2 regions of the Pleomorphomonas sp. PLEO genome follow, and region 2 is predicted to be linked to the other one. Evidence: riboswitches for the same ligand, from Rfam matches in the RefSeq annotation. Region 2 holds a riboswitch; the other holds the start of a gene.
What was found. Region 2 has a riboswitch for FMN ahead of ribD (bifunctional diaminohydroxyphosphoribosylaminopyrimidine deaminase/5-amino-6-(5-phosphoribosylamino)uracil reductase RibD). Riboswitches for the same ligand answer to the same signal wherever they lie in the genome.

Region 1: linked by a shared signal. The riboswitch ahead of AB6N07_RS14135 (DMT family transporter) and the one ahead of ribD (bifunctional diaminohydroxyphosphoribosylaminopyrimidine deaminase/5-amino-6-(5-phosphoribosylamino)uracil reductase RibD) in region 2 are both predicted to bind FMN.

What each region holds. Positions count from the first base shown of each region.
Region 1 is NZ_CP166625.1:3,046,038-3,055,519, forward strand. Features, by position in the region: gene folE (GTP cyclohydrolase I FolE) at 1-116, opposite strand, end outside; gene AB6N07_RS14120 (iron-sulfur cluster assembly scaffold protein) at 291-731, shown strand; gene yidD (membrane protein insertion efficiency factor YidD) at 741-1,118, shown strand; gene AB6N07_RS14130 (MFS transporter) at 1,110-2,510, opposite strand; FMN riboswitch at 2,683-2,833, shown strand; gene AB6N07_RS14135 (DMT family transporter) at 2,938-3,870, shown strand; gene AB6N07_RS14140 (phosphatidylserine decarboxylase) at 4,031-4,741, shown strand; gene pssA (CDP-diacylglycerol--serine O-phosphatidyltransferase) at 4,753-5,607, shown strand; gene puuE (allantoinase PuuE) at 5,681-6,598, shown strand; gene AB6N07_RS14155 (peptide ABC transporter substrate-binding protein) at 6,751-8,352, shown strand; gene oppB (oligopeptide ABC transporter permease OppB) at 8,533-9,456, shown strand; gene AB6N07_RS14165 (ABC transporter permease subunit) at 9,458-9,482, shown strand, end outside.
Region 2 is NZ_CP166625.1:3,298,119-3,307,600, reverse strand. Features, by position in the region: gene AB6N07_RS15305 (LysR family transcriptional regulator) at 1-602, opposite strand, end outside; gene AB6N07_RS15300 (CoA-acylating methylmalonate-semialdehyde dehydrogenase) at 722-2,221, shown strand; gene AB6N07_RS15295 (aminodeoxychorismate/anthranilate synthase component II) at 2,222-2,830, opposite strand; gene pabB (aminodeoxychorismate synthase component I) at 2,827-4,242, opposite strand; gene AB6N07_RS15285 (ABC transporter permease) at 4,380-5,153, shown strand; gene AB6N07_RS15280 (ABC transporter ATP-binding protein) at 5,146-5,901, shown strand; gene AB6N07_RS15275 (ABC transporter substrate-binding protein) at 5,898-6,860, shown strand; FMN riboswitch at 6,975-7,126, shown strand; gene ribD (bifunctional diaminohydroxyphosphoribosylaminopyrimidine deaminase/5-amino-6-(5-phosphoribosylamino)uracil reductase RibD) at 7,219-8,226, shown strand; gene AB6N07_RS15265 (riboflavin synthase) at 8,233-8,841, shown strand; gene ribB (3,4-dihydroxy-2-butanone-4-phosphate synthase) at 8,817-9,482, shown strand, end outside.

The sequences.
Region 1 (9,482 bases), 250 kb from region 2:
TCACGTTCCGGATCCTCGCCGGCATAGGCAATGAGCGTGCGGACGGCGGCCTCGGCTTCCTCGCGGCTTGGGCGGCGAGTTTTGCGGGCACTGGCGGTGAAGATGGCATCGTCCATGCTTGGTCCTTCCTGGGGTCTCGCGCAGGTTCTCGCGGAGGCCACAACGTCCGGCTTGTCTCCGCGCTTGGCGGGAAGGCCGTCTCAGGCCTATATACGCGTCGTGCCCCGGAGTTCAAAGGCGGTTGGCGAGAAGCTGGATATTATGCTTGGCCGTCCGCCGAAGGTGTCAGCATGCTCGACGACGTCTATAACGCGCACATCCTTGAACTGGCCGGCAACATAGGCCGCGTCGGCCGTCTTGCCGGGCCGGATGCCACGGCGACGCGCCATTCCAAGTTATGCGGCTCGCGGATCACCGTCGATCTCCGGTTAGAAGGTGACGTCGTTGCCGACTATGCTCACGAGGTGAAGGCTTGCGCGCTGGGGCAGGCAGCGGCGGCCGTTATGGCTAAAAACGTGGTGGGTGCCACGTCCGCCGAACTCAGGCAGGCGCGTGACGAGATGTTCGCCATGCTCAAAGAGGGCGCCGCGCCGCCGGCCGGTCGCTTTGCCGAGCTTCGCTATCTTGAGCCGGTGCGCGACTTCAAGGCGCGACACACTTCGACCATGCTGGTGTTCGAGGCGGTGGTTGCTTGCCTTGACGATATCGCCGCCGCGCGTGTCGCTGGCTAGGAATCGGCCATGTGCGAATGCGGACAGCGACATAGCGATGAAGGCGGCCACGTCAATTCAGACGTTACGACTCGTCGGTCGACGCCGGGGCGTCTTGTTGGCCGGGGACTGATACGAGTCTATCAGATCGTTTTGTCGCCTTTGATGGGGCGGCAGTGCCGTCATCTTCCCACCTGCTCCAGCTATACCGACGAGGCAATCGGCCGGTTCGGCTTATGGGCCGGTGGCTGGATGGGCCTTGCCCGCATTCTCCGCTGCAATCCCTGGGGCTCGTCCGGCTTCGATCCGGTGCCAGAGACGATCGATCGAACCTATCGGTGGTGGCGCCCCTGGAAGGGCGCGCGCTGGAGCGGCACTCATATCGATCCGGCGACTCGGCTAGACTGACGCCTCCCCAGCGGCCTCGGCGGCGCGATGGCCGGAGACTTCAGAACCGGCGTTCGGCGACATCCGGGCATAGATCGGGATGCAGAGAAGGCCGATCACCGCCAGCGCCAGGAAGGCCGGAATGAAGTCCGTTGGAAGGACGGCCATGTCGCCGCGCATCGAGCGGGTGATCTCAAGGGCGGTGGCACCAACCGCGACGCCGAGCGCCGCCGAGATCTGCTGGCCGACCGAGGAGATCGAAGTGGCGTGGCTCATATGCCGATTGTCCACCTCCGCAAAGGCGAGACCATTGAGCGCGGTGAATTGCAAGGAGCGGAAGAAACCGCCAACCAGCAGCACAGCGAAGATCACCAGATGCGATGTCTCCTTGCTGAAAGAGATAATAGCCAAGAGGAATGCGGTGGTGAACAGCGTGTTGACCATCAGCACCATGCGAAAACCGTAGGCCCGGACGATGCGAGGCGCTGAAAACTTCATGAATACCGCGCCGGCGGCGGTGGCGAAGGTGAGCATGCCGCTTTCGAACGGCGTCATGCCGAAGCCGAGCTGAAGAAGAAGCGGCAGAAGGAAGGGAATGGCGCCAACGCCGATGCGGAACAGAAGACCACCGAGCACCGATACGCGGAATGTCGGCAAACGGAAGAGATTCAAGTCCATCAACGGTTCGGGGGTTTCCACCGCGTGGCGGGCATAGGCATAGAGCGAAGCCGCGCCGACCGTGATCAGGGCGATGTCGAGCCAGGTTGGCAGCACGCCGATGCCGCCGGCGGCGACGCCGAATACGAAACCAGCGAGACCGATGCCGGACAGCACGAAACCGCGCGTATCGAGCGGCGGAAGATTCTCTTCCTTGTAGTTCTTGATGAAAATGCTGACGAGAATGAGACCGACGATGCTGATCGGGATATTGATCCAGAAGATCCAGCGCCACTGGAAAAAGGTGGTGATGAAGCCGCCGAGCGGCGGCCCGAGCACCGGGCCGATCATGGCCGGCACCGTCAGCCAGCTCATGGCGCGCAGATAATCGGACTTCTGAATCGAGCGCAGCATTACCAGCCGGCCAACCGGCACCATCATCGCGCCGCCGGCGCCCTGGACGATGCGGGAGGCGACGAAACCTTCGAGTGATGACGACAGGCCGCAGAGTATCGACCCGGTTACAAACACCACGATGGCGAGACGGAAGATGGTTCGGGCACCGAAACGGTCCGCCATCCAGCCGGAGATCGGCAGGAAGACAGCCACCGAAATCAGATAGCTGGTGAAGGCCAGTTTCAGGGAAATCGGATCGACACCGAGATCGATGGCGATCTGCGGTAGCGAGGTGGAGACCACCGAGCTGTCCAGATTTTCCATAAAGAGCGCGCAGGCGACAATCAGCGGAATAAGCATGGCTTTCTCACGTTTCGTCCGGTTTATGGCGGAAGCGCGGTCAAGGGTCGAGGGGATAGCGATCACATGTCGGAGAACATGACTGTCATGCGCGCGGAAACGGTGTGTCGCCTTTGATTTCCGATGCTTCTCGGACTAAAGTCTTTGTGTCGGCGTGGGTTCCCACACTGGCAACCATTCTCGGGGCGGGGTGAAATTCCCCACCGGCGGTAATGGCGGCGTGAGTCGTCTAGCCCGCGAGCGCTCCAGCCGTAAGGCCGGGGGTCAGCAGATCCGGTTGGATTCCGGAGCCGACGGTACAGTCCGGATGAAAGAGAAGGGTATGCTGAAAATCCCGTTCGCGACGGTGTTTGCCGGCCGCGACCGATTGTCTTCATGACCCGATCGCCCTGATTCCGTGTCGTTCCTTGTCTTAAGGATCCGAACCTTGAATCAGAGCCCGAACAAGACCAAGTCGTTTCCCGTGCTGGGGGCGATCTACATGGTGTCGGCCGGCGTCGTCTTCGCCGCTATCAATGTGCTCACCCAGTGGGTGACCGGAACCTACCATTTCTCATCGCAGGCGCTCGCCTTCTGGCAATACGGCCTGTCACTCGTCTTCTTCCTGCCCACGCTTCTGAAGCTCGGTGCCGGCGCCTTCCACACCGCCCATCCGGTGGCGCATATCGTTCGCGTCGTCTTCGCAACGCTCGGCGTACAGTTTTTCGTCGGTGCGCTGGCAGCCGGCGTGCCGATCGCCCAAGTGGTGGCGGTGGATATGACCTCGCCGTTCATCGTCATCGTGGCGGCCCGGCTCATCCTTGGTGAGCGTATCGGCCCACATCGGGCACTGGCCACGGTCGTCGGGTTTATCGGCGGCATGCTGATCCTCGCCCCTTGGTCGGACAGCTTCTCGGTCTATAGCCTGTTGCCGCTCGGCGCGGCGGCTATGTGGGCGGCTTCGTCGGTGATGACCAAGCAGCTCGCCGCCGTTGAGAGTCCGGCTTCGGTGACCATCTATCTGCTGGCGCTGCTCACTCCGATCAATGCCGCCTTCCTGCTCACTTCAACCGGGTTCGACGTGGGAGCCGCCTTCGCACTGCCGGCAGGCACGGTGCTTTGGGTGGTGGTGGCGTTGGCAGCACTGACCGCCGCGGCGCAATATCTTCTGACGCTCGCCTATGCGCGCGCTGACGCTTCCTATCTCCAGACCTTCGATAACGTGCGCCTGCCGCTCAACACGCTGGCCGGTTGGCTGGTCTTTGCCTATGCCCCGAGCGGCTATCTCTGGGGCGGCGCTATCCTGATTATCGGCGCATCACTCTACTTGCTGCGCACGGAGACCGCGACGCGGGGTGGTGACGAGCCCGTGCCGGCTTGAGGATGGCGGCAACGGTGGGCGGAGCGAATGCTCCGGCCGCCGTCTTTTGGCGAAAGCGGTGTGAACAACCGGCGAGTGGCGGCGACCGGCTTTGCATGTGTCGCTCATTCGTGCGAAAAGTCCGTTTCTCTTAGCGGGGTTGCCCCGCCGTTCTACGGGCTTGAATGACATGTCGGTGCTGAAATCGATCCGGAACGCCGTGCCGCCGATCCATCCGGAAGGGCACAAGTTCATCCTGATTTTCCTGGCGGCGACCGTGCTGCTCGGCTGGCTGTTCGAACCGCTGTTCTGGATCGGGTTGGCGCTCACCATCTGGTGCGCTCTGTTTTTCCGCGATCCCATACGCGTCACGCCGGTGTCGAACTCGCTCGTCGTTTCGCCGGCTGATGGTCGCATTTCGTCGGTGGGCCTCGCCGTGCCGCCTCGTGAACTCGGTTTGGGTTCCGAGCCGCTGTTCCGGATCTGCGTGTTCATGAACGTGTTCGACGTGCACGTAAACCGAGCGCCGGTCACTGGCCGCGTCACCCGCATCGCCTACAAGGCCGGTAAGTTCATCAACGCCGAGCTCGACAAGGCCAGCGAGGACAACGAGCGCAACGGCTTGGTGATCGAGCGACCAGACGGGCGTATCGTCGGCGTGGTTCAGATCGCCGGTCTGATTGCTCGGCGTATCGTCTCCTTCACGCGAGAGGGCGAGAGCCTTACCGTTGGCGATCGCTTCGGCCTCATCCGCTTCGGTTCGCGTGTGGACGTCTATCTACCGACGACGGCGACGGCGCTCGTCTCCGAAGGTACGCGGGCGATCGCCGGCGAGACTGTGCTCGCCGATATCGACGGCATCACCAAGACGCCTTTCGTGCGTGTGGCCTGAGGCGGACGGTAATGCCTGGACTTTTCCCGCCGTTTGATCCCGATCCGGAAGCCGTTGAACGTCCGAAGCGGGTTCGTCGTATTCCGATCCGGAGCGTGATTCCCAACCTCGTGACGTTGTTGTCGCTGTGTGCCGGGCTCACGTCGATCCGCATGGGCTTTGAGGGGCGCGTGGATATGGCGGTCTACGCCATTCTGATCGCCGCCGTGCTCGATGGGCTCGATGGTCGGCTCGCCCGCTACCTTCATGTCACCTCAAAATTTGGTGCCGAACTCGATTCCCTTAGCGATTTCCTCAGCTTCGGTGTTGCACCGCCGCTGCTGCTGTTCGTGTGGAATTTCCACGACATCAATTCCTTCGGCTGGGTTGCCGTGGTGCTGTTCGCTATCGCCGGTGCTTTGCGTCTTGCTCGCTTCAACACGATGTTGGGCGAGAACAAGCCGGCTTGGCAGGCCAACTTTTTCACCGGGGTGCCGATTCCGGCCGGTGCGCTCGCCGTGCTCCTGCCGATTTATATCGATCGTGTCGGCATCGACGTGCCGCAAGCGGCGGCACCGGTGGTGGTTGCCTATGTCGTGTTGATCGCGGCGCTGATGGTCAGCCGCGTGCCGACTTTCTCGGGCAAAAAATATGGTGGCATCCAACGCGAATGGGTGGTGCCTATCCTGATCGGCGTTGTTATCCTGGCCATGCTGCTGGTCAGCTATCCATTCCATGTCCTCAGCATTCTGACCATTCTTTACCTTGCTTATATTCCGTTTGGCTGGCGTGCGTGGAACCGGCTGGCGCGCACGCACGGTACTAAGGAAGATGAGTTGACGCTCGACGTGGGGGGCTCATTCCCCGACGATGAGATCACGCACTGAGCCGGCTGCGCTCCGCTCTAGCTGCTCCGGCGTTGGCGCCGGTAAATCGCTCAAGCAGACGAGGTGACGCGACATGATCGATAAGACCTATCCCCGCGACATGGTCGGTTACGGCCGCAATCCTCCCGACGCCGCTTGGCCGGAAGGCGCTCACATCGCGGTGCAGTTCGTGGTCAACTATGAGGAGGGCGGCGAGAATTGCATTCTCCATGGCGACGCTGCCTCCGAAGCCTTCTTGTCGGAAATCGTCGGCGCCCAGCCCTGGCCGGGCCAGCGGCACGCCAACATGGAGTCCATTTACGAATACGGCTCGCGCGCCGGCTTCTGGCGGCTCCATCGCCTGTTCACCTCCCGCGCCGTGCCGGTCACGGTCTATGGCGTTGCCACCGCGCTGGCTCGCAATCCGGAGATAGTGGCGGCCATGAAGGAGGCCGACTGGGAGATCGCCAGCCACGGCCTCAAGTGGATCGACTACAAGGACTATACCAAGGAGGCCGAGCGCGAGCACATGCTCGAAGCCATCCGCCTCCACGAAGAGGTCACGGGATCGCGGCCGCTCGGCTGGTATACCGGCCGCGCCTCGATCCACTCCAACGAACTCGCCATGGAGGAGGGCGGTTTCCTCTATTCGTCGGACTCCTACGCCGATGATCTGCCCTATTGGGTGGAGGGACCCAGCGGGCCGCATCTCATCATTCCGTATACGCTCGACACCAACGATATGCGGTTTGCGACAAATCAAGGCTTCAACTCGGGGGATCAGTTCTACACGTACCTCAAGGACGCTTTTGATGTCCTCTACGAGGAGGGCCGAAACGGCAGTCCCAAGATGCTGAACGTTGGCCTGCATTGCCGCCTCGTCGGGCGACCGGCCCGAGTGGCCGCGCTTCAGCGTTTTGTAGATTACGTGCTTTCGCATGATAAGGTCTGGGTACCCCGCCGGATCGATATCGCCTGGCACTGGATCGCCCAACACCGGCCCGGCGCTTGACGCTGGCAAAAAGAGAGAGAACGACAATTGGCGCCGGCTGGCACTACCGGCGCCTTTGAATCGCTGGTAAGAAAACCAAAGAAAAATCAATTATTTCGGCGATCGGCGGTAAGCGCTCGGTCGACGCGACTACAGGCAGGAGGCTCGATAAAATGACCAACCACCGTATATTCCGCACATTGTCGGCGACGTTGATCGCCGGCTCGATGCTGGCGGTTCTGGCGACGCCGTCGCTGGCCGAGGTCGTCATCCGCCGCGGCAATGGCGGCGAACCGCAGACGCTGGATCAGGCGCACATCTCGATCGACGTCGAGGGCTTCATTGTCCGCGACATGTTCGAGGGCCTTACCATTTATGATCCGCACGGCAAGGTCATCCCGGGCGCAGCCGAGAGCTGGAAATTGTCGGACGACGGTCTGGTCTACACCTTCAAGCTTCGCGACAACGCGAACTGGTCGGATGGCAAGCCGGTGACGGCAAAAGACTTCGTGTTTGCCTACCGTCGGATGGAGGATCCGAAGGAAGCCGCCGAATACGCCAACATTCTCTATCCGATCAAGAATGCCGAAGCGATCAATGGCGGTAAAGCCGCTGTCGACACGCTGGGCGTCAAGGCGATCGATGACAAGACCCTCGAGATCACGCTTGAGCGTTCGACCCCCTACTTCATCGAGCTGCTGGCCCATTACGCCGCGCTGCCGGTGCCGAGCTGGGCTATCGAGAAGTTCGGCAGCGAGTGGATCAAGCCGGGCAACATCGTCTGCAACGGCGCCTACTGCCTGACCGAGAACGTGCCCAACGATCATCTCACGACGGTCAAGAATCCCAAGTACTGGGATGCGGCCAGCGTCAAGATCGACAAGGTCATCTACAATCCGTCGGAAGATATGGCGACCACCGAGCGCATGTTCGAAGCCGGCGAGCTGGACGTCGTCTATAATTTCCAGACCGACCAGAAGAAGTTCCTCGAGGGCAAGCTCGGCAAGGACCAGGTTCTGGCCGCGCCCGACCTTTCTTCCTATTATTACGTCCTCGATACGCGCAAGCCGCCGTTCGACGACGTTCGCGTCCGTCAGGCCTTCTCGATGGCCGTCGATCGCGACTTCCTGTCGGAGAAGATCTTCTCCGGCACGCAGCTGCCGGCCTACTCCTTCGTGCCGGAAGGCATTGTCGGCTATACGCCGGCCAAGCCCGAATGGTCCGAGCTCGATCAGCTCGACCGTGAGGACAAGGCCAAGGACCTGCTGAAGGAAGCTGGCTACGGCGAGGGCGGCAAGCCGCTTAAGGTCGACATCCGCTTCAACACCAACGAGAACCACAAGAAGGTGGCCACCGCCGTCGCCGACATGTGGAAGGCGCTGGGCGCCGAGGTGACCATTCAGAACCTCGACGTGAAGTCGCATTACGCCTACTTGCAGGAAGGCGGCTCGTTCGACGCGGCCCGTTGCGGTTGGCAGGCCGACTATGCCGACCCGGAAAACTTCCTCAACCTGATGGTCAGCTCCAACAAGACCTTCAACTACGGTCACTACACGAATGCCAAGTTCGACGAGCTGATGAAGGGCTCCTACGAGGAGCGCGATGCCGCCAAGCGTTTGCAGATGCTGCATGACGCCGAGCAGGTCGCCATGGACGAGCAGGGTGTCGTGCCGCTGATGGTGCATGCCTCCACCTGGCTCGTTTCAAACAAGGTCAAGGGCTTTGCGCTGAATGGCGTCAACGAGCACCTGACCAAGTTCCTGTCGCTTCAATGAGATGATCGACGGCGTTCGCCCATTTCCCTCTGTCGGGGAAAAGGGCGACGTTCCTGAGGGCGGCGCTTTCCCGTGAAGGGGAGGCGGCGCCCGTCGGACTATCCGGAATATTCGTTGCCGGGTGCCCTTGGCCGACGGGTCGTTCTCGCCTTCCGTGACCAATCCAACGGGGACGGGTCCATGTTACGTTTTGTCCTGCGACGGTTGATGTCGGCCCTGCCGACCATCTTCATCGTCGTCACAATGTCTTTCTTCCTGATGCGCGTTGCGCCGGGTGGTCCGTTCAACCTCGAACGCCCCTTGGAGCCGCAGACGCTCGAGAACCTCAAGCGCGCCTTCCTGCTCGATCAGCCGCTGGTGGTGCAGTACGGCCACTATCTGTGGAATCTCCTGCACGGCGACTTTGGTCCGAGCTTCATCTATCGCGATTTCACCGTGGCCCAGTTGATTGCCAACAGCCTGCCGTATTCGATGGTTCTCGGCTCGTGGGCGCTGCTTCTCGCGGTGTTTGGCGGTATTGCCATCGGTTCCTACGCGGCGCTCCGGCAAAACTCCTTCGTCGACTATGCCGTGATGAGCATTGCGAGCTTCGGTATCACCGTTCCGAATTTCGTGCTGGCGCCGATCCTGTCCTTCGTCTTCGCCGTGGTGCTGCATTGGCTGCCGGCCGGCGGCTGGGGCGACGGTGGCCCCGCTAATCTGCTGTTGCCGGTGATCTCGCTCGCGCTGCCGCAGCTTGCCGTGTTCGCGCGCATCACCCGCGGCTCGATGATCGAGACGCTGAGAGCCGACCACATCCGTACCGCCCGCGCCTACGGCCTGCCGACCCGTGTTGTGGTCGTCGTCCACGCCATGCGCGCCGCGCTGGTGCCGGCCGTCAGCTATCTCGGTCCGGTCGCTGCCGCCGTTCTGACCGGCTCGGTGGTGGTCGAGACGGTGTTCGGGCTGCCCGGTGTCGGTCGCTATTTCGTCCTCGGCGCCCTCAACCGCGACTACACGCTGGTGATGGGCACCGTGGTGCTGATCTCGGTGTTCATCGTCGTGTTCAATCTTCTCGTCGACATTCTCTATGCCGTTCTCGATCCGAGGGTCCGTTATGAGTGAGATGACGCAATCCCTCAGCGAGCCGG
Region 2 (9,482 bases):
AGCGCCGACGAGTAGGTATAGTCGTCAATGCTGGTGACAAGACGGTGGCCGGCGAGGTCGTCGAGACCCGCGGGTTGTCCGTGTTTGGCGACATAGCCCTCCGCCGCATAGACACCGAGCGTGTAGTCGACGAGCCGGGTGGCAACGAGGCGGCCGGTCGTCGGCCGCGACAGCTCGACGACGAGATCGGCTTCACGCCGCGACACCGAGAATTTCACCGGCAGCGGCACCAGCTCCACCGTGATCCCCGGATGTTGTTCCGCAAATAGCCCCAATTCGCGGGCGAGAAAGCTGTTGCCGAGACCATCGGGTGCGCCAACACGGACGGTGCCGGATATCTCCGTTTCGCCCGCGGAGACCGCGGCCAACGCCGCGCGCGTCTCCATCTCCATGCGTTCAGCCAGCGGGATCAACCGTTCGCCCGCTTCGGTCAGCACGCAGCCGGACGGCCGCCGCTCGAACAGCGCGGCGCCGAATTCGGCTTCCAGGGCGTCGAGACGGCGCGCCACCGTCGTGTGATTGACGCCCAGCCGACGGGCGGCGGCGGAAAGCTGTCCGCCACGCGCCACAGCGAGAAATACACGGAAGTGATCCCAGTCCATGTCTGCACATTAATGCACAATGGTTTTCCATGCCAGCATATTGCCGCGCAACGGACGTTGGTGTTTCATCACCTCAAGCGCGTATCGCACGCAGCCTCAACCAGAGGGATATAAGTGAAATGACGACAACCATCGGACACTTCATCGACGGCCAACACGTCTCTCCCGGCTCGGATCGCTCGGCCCCGGTATTCAACCCCGCAACAGGTGCCGAGACAGGACGCGTCGCGCTGGCCAATGAAGCGGAAGTGCGTCTGGCCATTGAGGCCGCCAAGGTAGCTCAGCCACGCTGGGCGGCAACCACGCCGCTGCGCCGCGCCCGCATCCTCAACCGTTTCCTCGGCATCCTCGAACAGCGCGTCGGCGAACTCGCCGCCGTCATCACCGCCGAGCACGGCAAGGTACTGAGCGACGCGCGCGGCGAAATCCAGCGCGGCATCGAGGTGGTGGAATTTGCCATCGCCGCGCCGGAACTGCTGAAGGGCGAGTTTTCTGAAAACGTCGGCACCGGCGTCGACAGCCACTCGTTGCGCCAGCCACTCGGCATCGTTGCCGGCATCACGCCGTTCAACTTTCCGGTCATGGTGCCGATGTGGATGTTCCCGGTGGCGCTCGCCTGCGGCAACGCCTTCATCCTGAAGCCATCGGAGCGCTGCCCCAGCGCATCGCTGCTGATCGCCGATTGGCTGACCGAAGCGGGCCTGCCCAAGGGCATCTTCCAGGTGGTGCACGGCGACAAGGTCGCCGTCGACGCCCTGCTTCATGATCGCGACATCGCCGCCATCAGCTTCGTCGGCTCGACGCCGGTCGCCCGCTACATCTATGAGATGGCGACGAAGAACGGCAAGCGTTGCCAGGCGCTCGGCGGCGCCAAGAACCATATGGTGATCATGCCCGACGCCGACCTCGACTTGGCGGCCGACGCCCTGATGGGCGCTGCCTATGGCTCGGCCGGCGAGCGTTGCATGGCCATCTCCATCGCCCTGCCGATCGGCAAGGGCACAGCCGATGCCCTAGTGCAAAAGCTGAGGGAACGGGCGCGGAATCTGGTCATCGGTTCCGGTACCGACAAGGCGTCGGAGATGGGGCCGCTCGTGTCGAAGCCGCATCTCGAAAAGGTACGCGGCTATATCGATAGCGGCGTCGACGAAGGAGCGACGCTGGTGCTCGATGGCCGCGGCTTCGTCAATCCCGGCAGCGAAGATGGCTATTTCATCGGCGCCACCCTGTTCGACAACGTGACGACCGAGATGAAGATCTATCGTGAGGAGATCTTCGGACCGGTGCTCGGTATCGTCCGTGTCGACGACTTCAACACCGCCGTCCGCCTCATCAACGAACATGAGTTCGGCAACGGCGCCGCCATCTTCACCCGCGACGGCGACAGCGCGCGCGAATTCACCACACGCATTCAGGCCGGCATGGTCGGCGTCAATGTGCCGATCCCAGTGCCGATGGCCTTCCACTCCTTCGGTGGTTGGAAGGCTTCGCTGTTCGGCGACCACCACATGCACGGCTCGGAAGGCGTCCGCTTCTACACGCGCCTCAAGACGGTGACGAGCCGTTGGCCGACCGGCATCCGTGCCGGCGCCGACTTCATCATGCCGACCATGGAGTGATCAGAAGGGGCTGAGCGGGGCGGCGGCGAGCCGCCCTTCCCTGCCCGGTAGTCGGGCGAGAAAGTTGGCGAACAGCCAATAGCCGCCTTCGGTCAGCACGCTTTCGGGATGAAACTGCACGCCGAACGTCGGATGTGCCATATGCTCGATGGCCATGATGTCGCCGCCCTCCGCGCGCGCGGTGACACGAAGCGGCGTGCCTTTCGGCACCTCAACGGCGAGCGAATGATAGCGCCCAACCTGTAGCGGATTTGGCAGCCCGGCAAATAGGCCATCTCCTTCATGAACAATCGTGGATGATCGCCCATGCATCGGCTCCCGCGCCTGAGCGATACGCGCGCCAAAAGCGGCGCCGATGCATTGGTGGCCAAGACAGATGCCGAGGATTGGCAGATGGCCTGACAGTATTCGCACCGCTTCGGTGGAAACGCCCGCCTCGCCAGGCCCACAAGGACCAGGGCTGATGACCAGAGCTTCAGCACCGAGCGCTGCAAGGCCCGACACCTCGACCGCGTCGTTGCGCAACACCCTAACCTCCTCGCCGAGTTCGACGAAATAGCGCGCCACGTTGCCGACGAAGCTGTCATAATTGTCGAGGACGACGATCATGCCGGCCTCCGGAAAGCTTCGAGCAACCGCCGCGCCTTCAGCTCGGCTTCGTCGAATTCGGTCGCCGGATCGGACAAAAGCGTGATGCCGCAACCGGCGCCAAGCGATGCCCTGTTACCGGCGAATGTCGCCGTACGGATGGCGATGTTGAAATCGGCCGAACCATCGAAGCCGAGATAGCCGATCGCCCCGCAGTAGACGTCGCGCGGCATTTTCTCCAGCTCGGCAATGATTTCCATAGCCCGTATCTTCGGCGCGCCGGTAATCGACCCTCCGGGGAAGATGGCCCCAAGCGCGTCCACCGCCGTCCTGCCATCGGCAAGCTCACCCGTCACGGTCGACACGAGATGATGTAGCGAAGCATAGGTCTCGACCGCGCAGAGGCTGGGCAACTTCACCGTATGCGGCTTGCAAACCGCGGAAAGGTCAGAGCGCAGGAGATCGACGATCATCACATTTTCTGCCCGGTCCTTATCCGAGGCGGCGAGCGCCATTGCGCGGGCGGCATCCTCGACCGGATCTGCGGCGCGCGGCGCCGTTCCCTTGATCGGACGCGTTTGAACATGCCGGCCACGGACCTCGATCAGCCGCTCTGGCGAAGACGAGGCAATCCGCACGTTGCCATGATCAAGAAAAGCAGCAAACGGAGCCGGATTGGCAGCCCGCAGCGTCCGGTAGTAGCCCCACGCATCAAAGCCGGCCGGCAGGTCGACTTCGATACGTCGAGCAATGTTGGCCTGAAAGATGTCGCCGGCGAGAATGTAGTCTCGGGTCGTAGCCACGGCCGCCTCGTAGCCGGCCCGGTCGAGGTTGGCCCTGAACACCGGGTGATCGAGGCCGGCAAACGGCGCTTCGGTCGGCGCCGCTGCTTCGAGCAAGCCCATGAACTGCTCCGACCGTTGCCGCGCCCTCCTCTCTCGTTTGTCCGGCTCCGTTTCAGGCCAGCCCGTGGAGACGAGGTGAGCGCGGCCGTCGATCAGATCGCAGGCAACGACTACATCGTAGAAATGCATCTCCAGTTCGGCGATGCCCTCGGTTGGCGCCGGTACGAACGGCAAGCGTTCGAGCAGGCGGCCAAACTCGTAAGCGACATGGCCGATCGCGCCACCCTGAAACGGTGGCATGCCAGCCGCCGGCTCTTGCCGATAAAGCGCCAGACGGCGCGCAAGCTCGGCCAGCGCCCGACGGCCAGGCGATGGAGGATCATCCGGTTGCGGCGAAATCGCCTCGCCATTCCACAACATCCGCCCGTCGACAACGCGAAACGTCGCGAAAGGGTCGGCGGCAAGAAAGGCGTGACGGCTGAAAGACGAACCGGCGAGCGCGCTATCGAGAAAGGCAAAATGCCGCAGCGGGCGAAATCGCGCCGCCAAAGTCATCGGATCGGAACAGTCGAAGGCGGTGACGATCATCTTGCATCCGCGCCCAAAGGCAAAGGGTTTGTCCGGTATAACGCGTATCGCAAACGTCTGAAACCATTTATGATTTGCATTCTCAACATTTCCTCATAACGCTCGACAGCGTAGACTTTGGACGTATAACAGCCGCCATGCCAGCCAGACGCTTCCTCGCCTCCACCGCCGTCTTCGCCTCCATCGCCATGATCTGGTGGCTGGCCGGCCGAGAGGGGTGGACCAACGCCTATCTGTTGCCGGCACCTTCGGCCGTGGTCAGCGCTCTGTCCGATCTCGTCGCTTCGGGCGCTCTTCTGAAACACACGCTGGTCAGCCTTCAGCGCGTGCTCCTCGGCTTTGCGCTGTCGGTGGCGCTGGCATTGCCACTTGCCGTGCTGCTATCGGCGATCCGGCTGGCTCGCGCCGTGCTCGACCCGCTTCTGGAGTTCATCCGTCAGGTACCGCCGCTCGCCCTCATACCGCTGCTGATCCTCTGGCTCGGCATCGGCGAGGCCCAGAAGCTCGGCATCATCGTCCTCGCCTCGTTTTTTCCGGTGTTCCTCGGCTTTCGTGGCGGGATCGCCGGCGTCGACCCAAAGCTGATCGAGGTCGGCCGTGTCGCCGGTCTCACCCGCCGCGAAATCCTGATGCGCATCGTCCTGCCATCGGCACTGCCGGAACTTGTCGTGGGGCTGCGTATCAGCCTCGGCTATAGCTGGAGGGCGCTGGTCGGTGCCGAGCTGATCGCCTCTTCGGCCGGCCTCGGCTACATGATCATCGACGCCGAAAACCTTGCCCGCACCGACATCGTACTGGCCGGCATCCTGGTCATCGGCGCCATCGGCCTCCTGTCCGACCTCGTGCTCCGCCTCGCCGTCGGTCGTGCCTTCCCTTGGCTATCCGCCGACCTGGAGGCCGCCCGTGCTTGAACTGATCGACGCGAGCCGTCATTACGACGCCGCCGGCCGCAACGTCCGCGCCCTCGACGAGGTGAGCGAGCTTTTTCCGACAGGCTCGATCACCACCGTCGTCGGTCGCTCCGGCTGCGGCAAGACCACTCTCCTCCGGTTGCTCGCCGGTCTCGCCGAGCCCAGTTCGGGCAAGGTCCGACGCGACCCTGCCCATAGCATCGGCGTGGTCTTTCAGGAGGCGCGGCTGATGCCTTGGCTGGACGTTGCAGCCAACGTCGCCTTCCCATTAAAAAGCCGACTAATCAATACCGACATCGCAGCCCGCGTCGATGAGGCCCTAACGCTGGTCGACCTCACGGAGGCGAGGCGCGCCCTGCCCGCGCAACTTTCCGGCGGCATGGCGCAACGCGTCGCCATCGCCCGCGCCCTGGCACAGCAACCCGACATTCTCCTTCTCGACGAACCCTTCTCGGCGCTCGACGCATTTACCCGTCGCAGCCTGCAGCGTGTCCTCGTCGACGTCTGGCGCGAGCGCCGCCCCACCGTGGTGCTGGTCACCCATGACGTCGAAGAAGCCGTATTGCTCGGCGAAAGCGTCATCGAAATGACGACCGGCCGCGTTGTCGATCGCGTCGCCATCGATCTGCCGTTTCCGCGCGAGGCAACCGACCCAGCGGTCGTCGACCTCCGCCGCCAAATTCTTGCACGCCTCGTCGGCGGCGCCGATCCGTTCAATTCCGAGATCAAATCCAGGAGGAATCCATGAAGCCGATTACCCGCCTTACCCTCGCCGTCGCGTTCTTCGCCAGTGCACTATCCCCCGTGCTCGCGGCCGATCTTGAGGCCCTGCGCGTCACCTACGTCACCGCGCCGTTCAATGTGCCGTCGATCGTCGAGAAGCACGAAGGTATCCTCGAAGCCGATTTTGGTGCCAAGGGTATCAAGATCGAGCGTCCCGAGATCACCTCGGGCGCCAAGCAGACCGAGGCCATCGCCGCCGATGCCATCGACGTCGCCTCGGTGTTGGGCGGCGCCTCGGCCATCCTCGCCAAGGCCAACGGCGTCGATGTCCGCATCATCGCCGTCTATTCGCGTTCGCCCAAGGCCTTCGCGCTGATGACCCGCAATGATGGTCCGCTCACCCTCGCCGATCTCAAGGGCAAGAAGATTGCCGGCCCCAAGGGAACGACCCTGCATCAGCTCCTGGCCGCGGCCCTCGCCTCCGCCGGCCTCACCATCAATGACGTCGACTACATCAACATGGACCTGCCGACGGCCCGCGCCGCCCTGCTCTCAGGTCAGATCGACGTCGCGACGCTGGCCGGCAACAACGCCATCGCCGTCGAGAAGGCTGGTGGCAAGACGCTCGCCACAGGCGAGGGTCTCATCCAACCGACCACGGTGATCGCCGCATCGGGCAAATTCATCGACGCGCACCCTGACCTCGTCGAGGCATATCTCGCTGCCCATCGCAAGTCGCTCGACTTCCTGGCGGCCAAGCCTGACGAAGCGCTGAAGATCGCCGCGGACGAGCAGAAGATCTCGGTCGAGGATGCAAAGGCGCAGCTGCCGCTCTATGACTTCACGCCAACGCTGACCGACGCTGACATCACCAATCTCGAGGGCGATCAGGCCTTCATGGTGGACAATGCTATGCTCCCGAAGGACCGGGTAATAGACATCCGCAAGGATCTCGTATCTCCCATCGCCTACGCCGTAAAATAACGCCGGGGAGGCGCGCCGAACACGATCGCGTGCACGGCGCGCTTCGTAATCGATCCGATCTTGCGCGTCTGGATCGTCATGCCTATGCTTTTGGATGCCGCCTTTCATGGCGGTGAACGTTCTCGGGGCGGGGTGAAATTCCCCACCGGCGGTAATCGCGCGAAAGCGCGTCAGCCCGCGAGCGCCCGTTCCCTTCTGGGAGCGGGGTCAGCAGATCCGGTGTGATTCCGGGGCCGACGGTATAGTCCGGATGGTAGAGAACGGCTGACGCCACACGTGTGTCCTCCTGTGCGGAGGCGCGCGTGCTTGCGCGTTTGCTTGCGCCCCCAGTGCGTTCGATCATTGGATCGAGGACCGCATGGGCGCTTTAAACGACCTGACCAGTTCTTCTCTGCCTGCCGGCGTCATTGCCGATGCCTTTGCACGCGCGATCGCCGTCGCGGCCGATTATGCTGGCGCCACATCCCCCAATCCGCCGGTCGGCTGCGTGCTGCTTGACGCGGTCGGCAATAGTCTCGCCGTCGAGGCGCATCGCAAGGCCGGCGATCTGCATGCCGAGGCTCGCGCCATTGCCGCCTGCAACGCGGCTGGCACGATCGACCGCATTCACACCGTGGTGGTCACGCTGGAGCCTTGCAACCACCATGGCCGCACACCGCCCTGCGCCGAGGCGATCCTGGCAACGCCTGCCCGAGAGGTATGGATCGCCGAGACCGATCCCAATCCGCGCGTCGACGGCGGCGGCGCGGCGCGTCTTGCCGCGGCCGGCCTCTCCGTTCGCTTCCTCTCTGAATTCGACCATCCCGACGCCAGTCGCCTCGCCGCCGACACCGAGCGCCTCATCGCCCCCTTCGTCAAATGGGTGACCACCGGCCTCCCCTTCGTCACGGTCAAGCAGGCACTTGATGACACAGGATCGATGATCCCGCCGGTGGGCCACCGCACCTTCACGTCGGAAACTTCTCTGACGCTTGCCCACCGCATGCGTCGCCGCGCCGATGCCATCCTCACCGGCAGCGGTACGATCCTGGCCGACAACCCGGAATTCACCGTCCGCCGGCTCCCGGACCATCCGGACAAGCGCCGAATCCTCGCCATTCTCGACCGCGGCAGCCGTGTGCCGGCCGACTATCTCACCGAAGCGGCACGGCGCGGCCTGCGGCCGATACTGTTCTCCGACATTGGCGAAGCACTCACCCGTCTCGGCACGGAGAGCGTCCATGAGGTCCTGGTCGAGGCCGGGCCGATACTGACTTCCGCCATCCTCGCTACCGACATCTGGGACGAGCACGTCACCATCAGAAAGATCGGGGACGGCACTCCCGACCGCGTCACCGTTTCTCGAAACCACAACAAGAAAGGCTGAAACCTTATGTTTTCCGGCATCATCGCCCGGACCGTCGCGGTCCGGACGGCCGAGGCCACCGGCGGCTCGCTGGTGGTCTCCATTCCAACCGGCTGGTCCGACCTTGAACTCGGCGAAAGCATCGCCGTCAACGGCGTCTGCCTCACCGTGACGGAGATGGACGAGGCAGGCACGGCCCGCTTCTTCCTCTCTCCCGAAACACTGTCTCGCTCCAATCTTGGCCGTCTCACAACCGGTTCAGTGGTCAACCTTGAGCGCTCGGTAGCGCTCGCTGATCGCCTGTCCGGCCACATGGTCCAGGGCCACGTCGATGGCAAAGCAACGTTTGTCTCGGTAACGCCCGACAGCGACGCCCGCCGCCTGGAGTTTGACCTGCCCGCCGCGATCGCCCGTTACTGCGTCGAAAAGGGGTCGATCTCGCTCAACGGCATCAGCCTCACCATCAACACCATCGAACCGGCACGGGATGGTGCCCGCATCGGCATCACCATCATTCCCCACACCTGGGACAACACCAACCTGTCGGCTGCCGCTCTCGGCGACGAAATCAATGTCGAGGTCGACGTCATCGCCAAATACGTGGAGGCACTATGCAAGCCCTATCTCGCGCACTGAACCGGCTGAAGGCCGGCGGCATGGTCCTGCTCGTCGATGACGAGGACCGGGAAAACGAAGGCGACCTGGTCGTCGCCGCCGAGTTCGCCACGCCCGAAGCCATCGCCTTCATGGCCAAGAAGGCCTGCGGTCTGATCTGTCTGGCGCTCACCGGCGAACAGATCGACCGGATCGGTCTTTCGCCGATGGTGGCGATGAACCGTGCCCGCCGCTCCACCGCCTTCACCGTCTCCATCGAGGCGCGCGAAGGCATTACGACCGGCATCTCGGCCTATGACCGGGCGCACACCATCCGCGTCGCCGCCGACCCGGCCGTAGCGCCTGGCGCCATCGTCTCGCCTGGCCACGTATTCCCGCTCCGGGCGGCCGAGGGCGGCGTGCTCGCCCGCAATGGCCACACCGAGGGGGCGATCGACCTTGTTCGTCTCGCCGGGCTGTCGCCCGCCGCCGTCATCTGCGAAGTGATGGGCGAGAGCGGCCACATGGCCCAAAGGCCCGAACTCGACCGCTTCGCGAGGGAGCACGATATCCCGGTCCTCACCATCGCAGAGCTGGTGGAACATCGCTGGGCGACCGAGCCCCTGGTCGAGGAGGTGGCGAGCGCCGACCTTCCGACGGCCTATGCTGATGGCGTGTTGCGG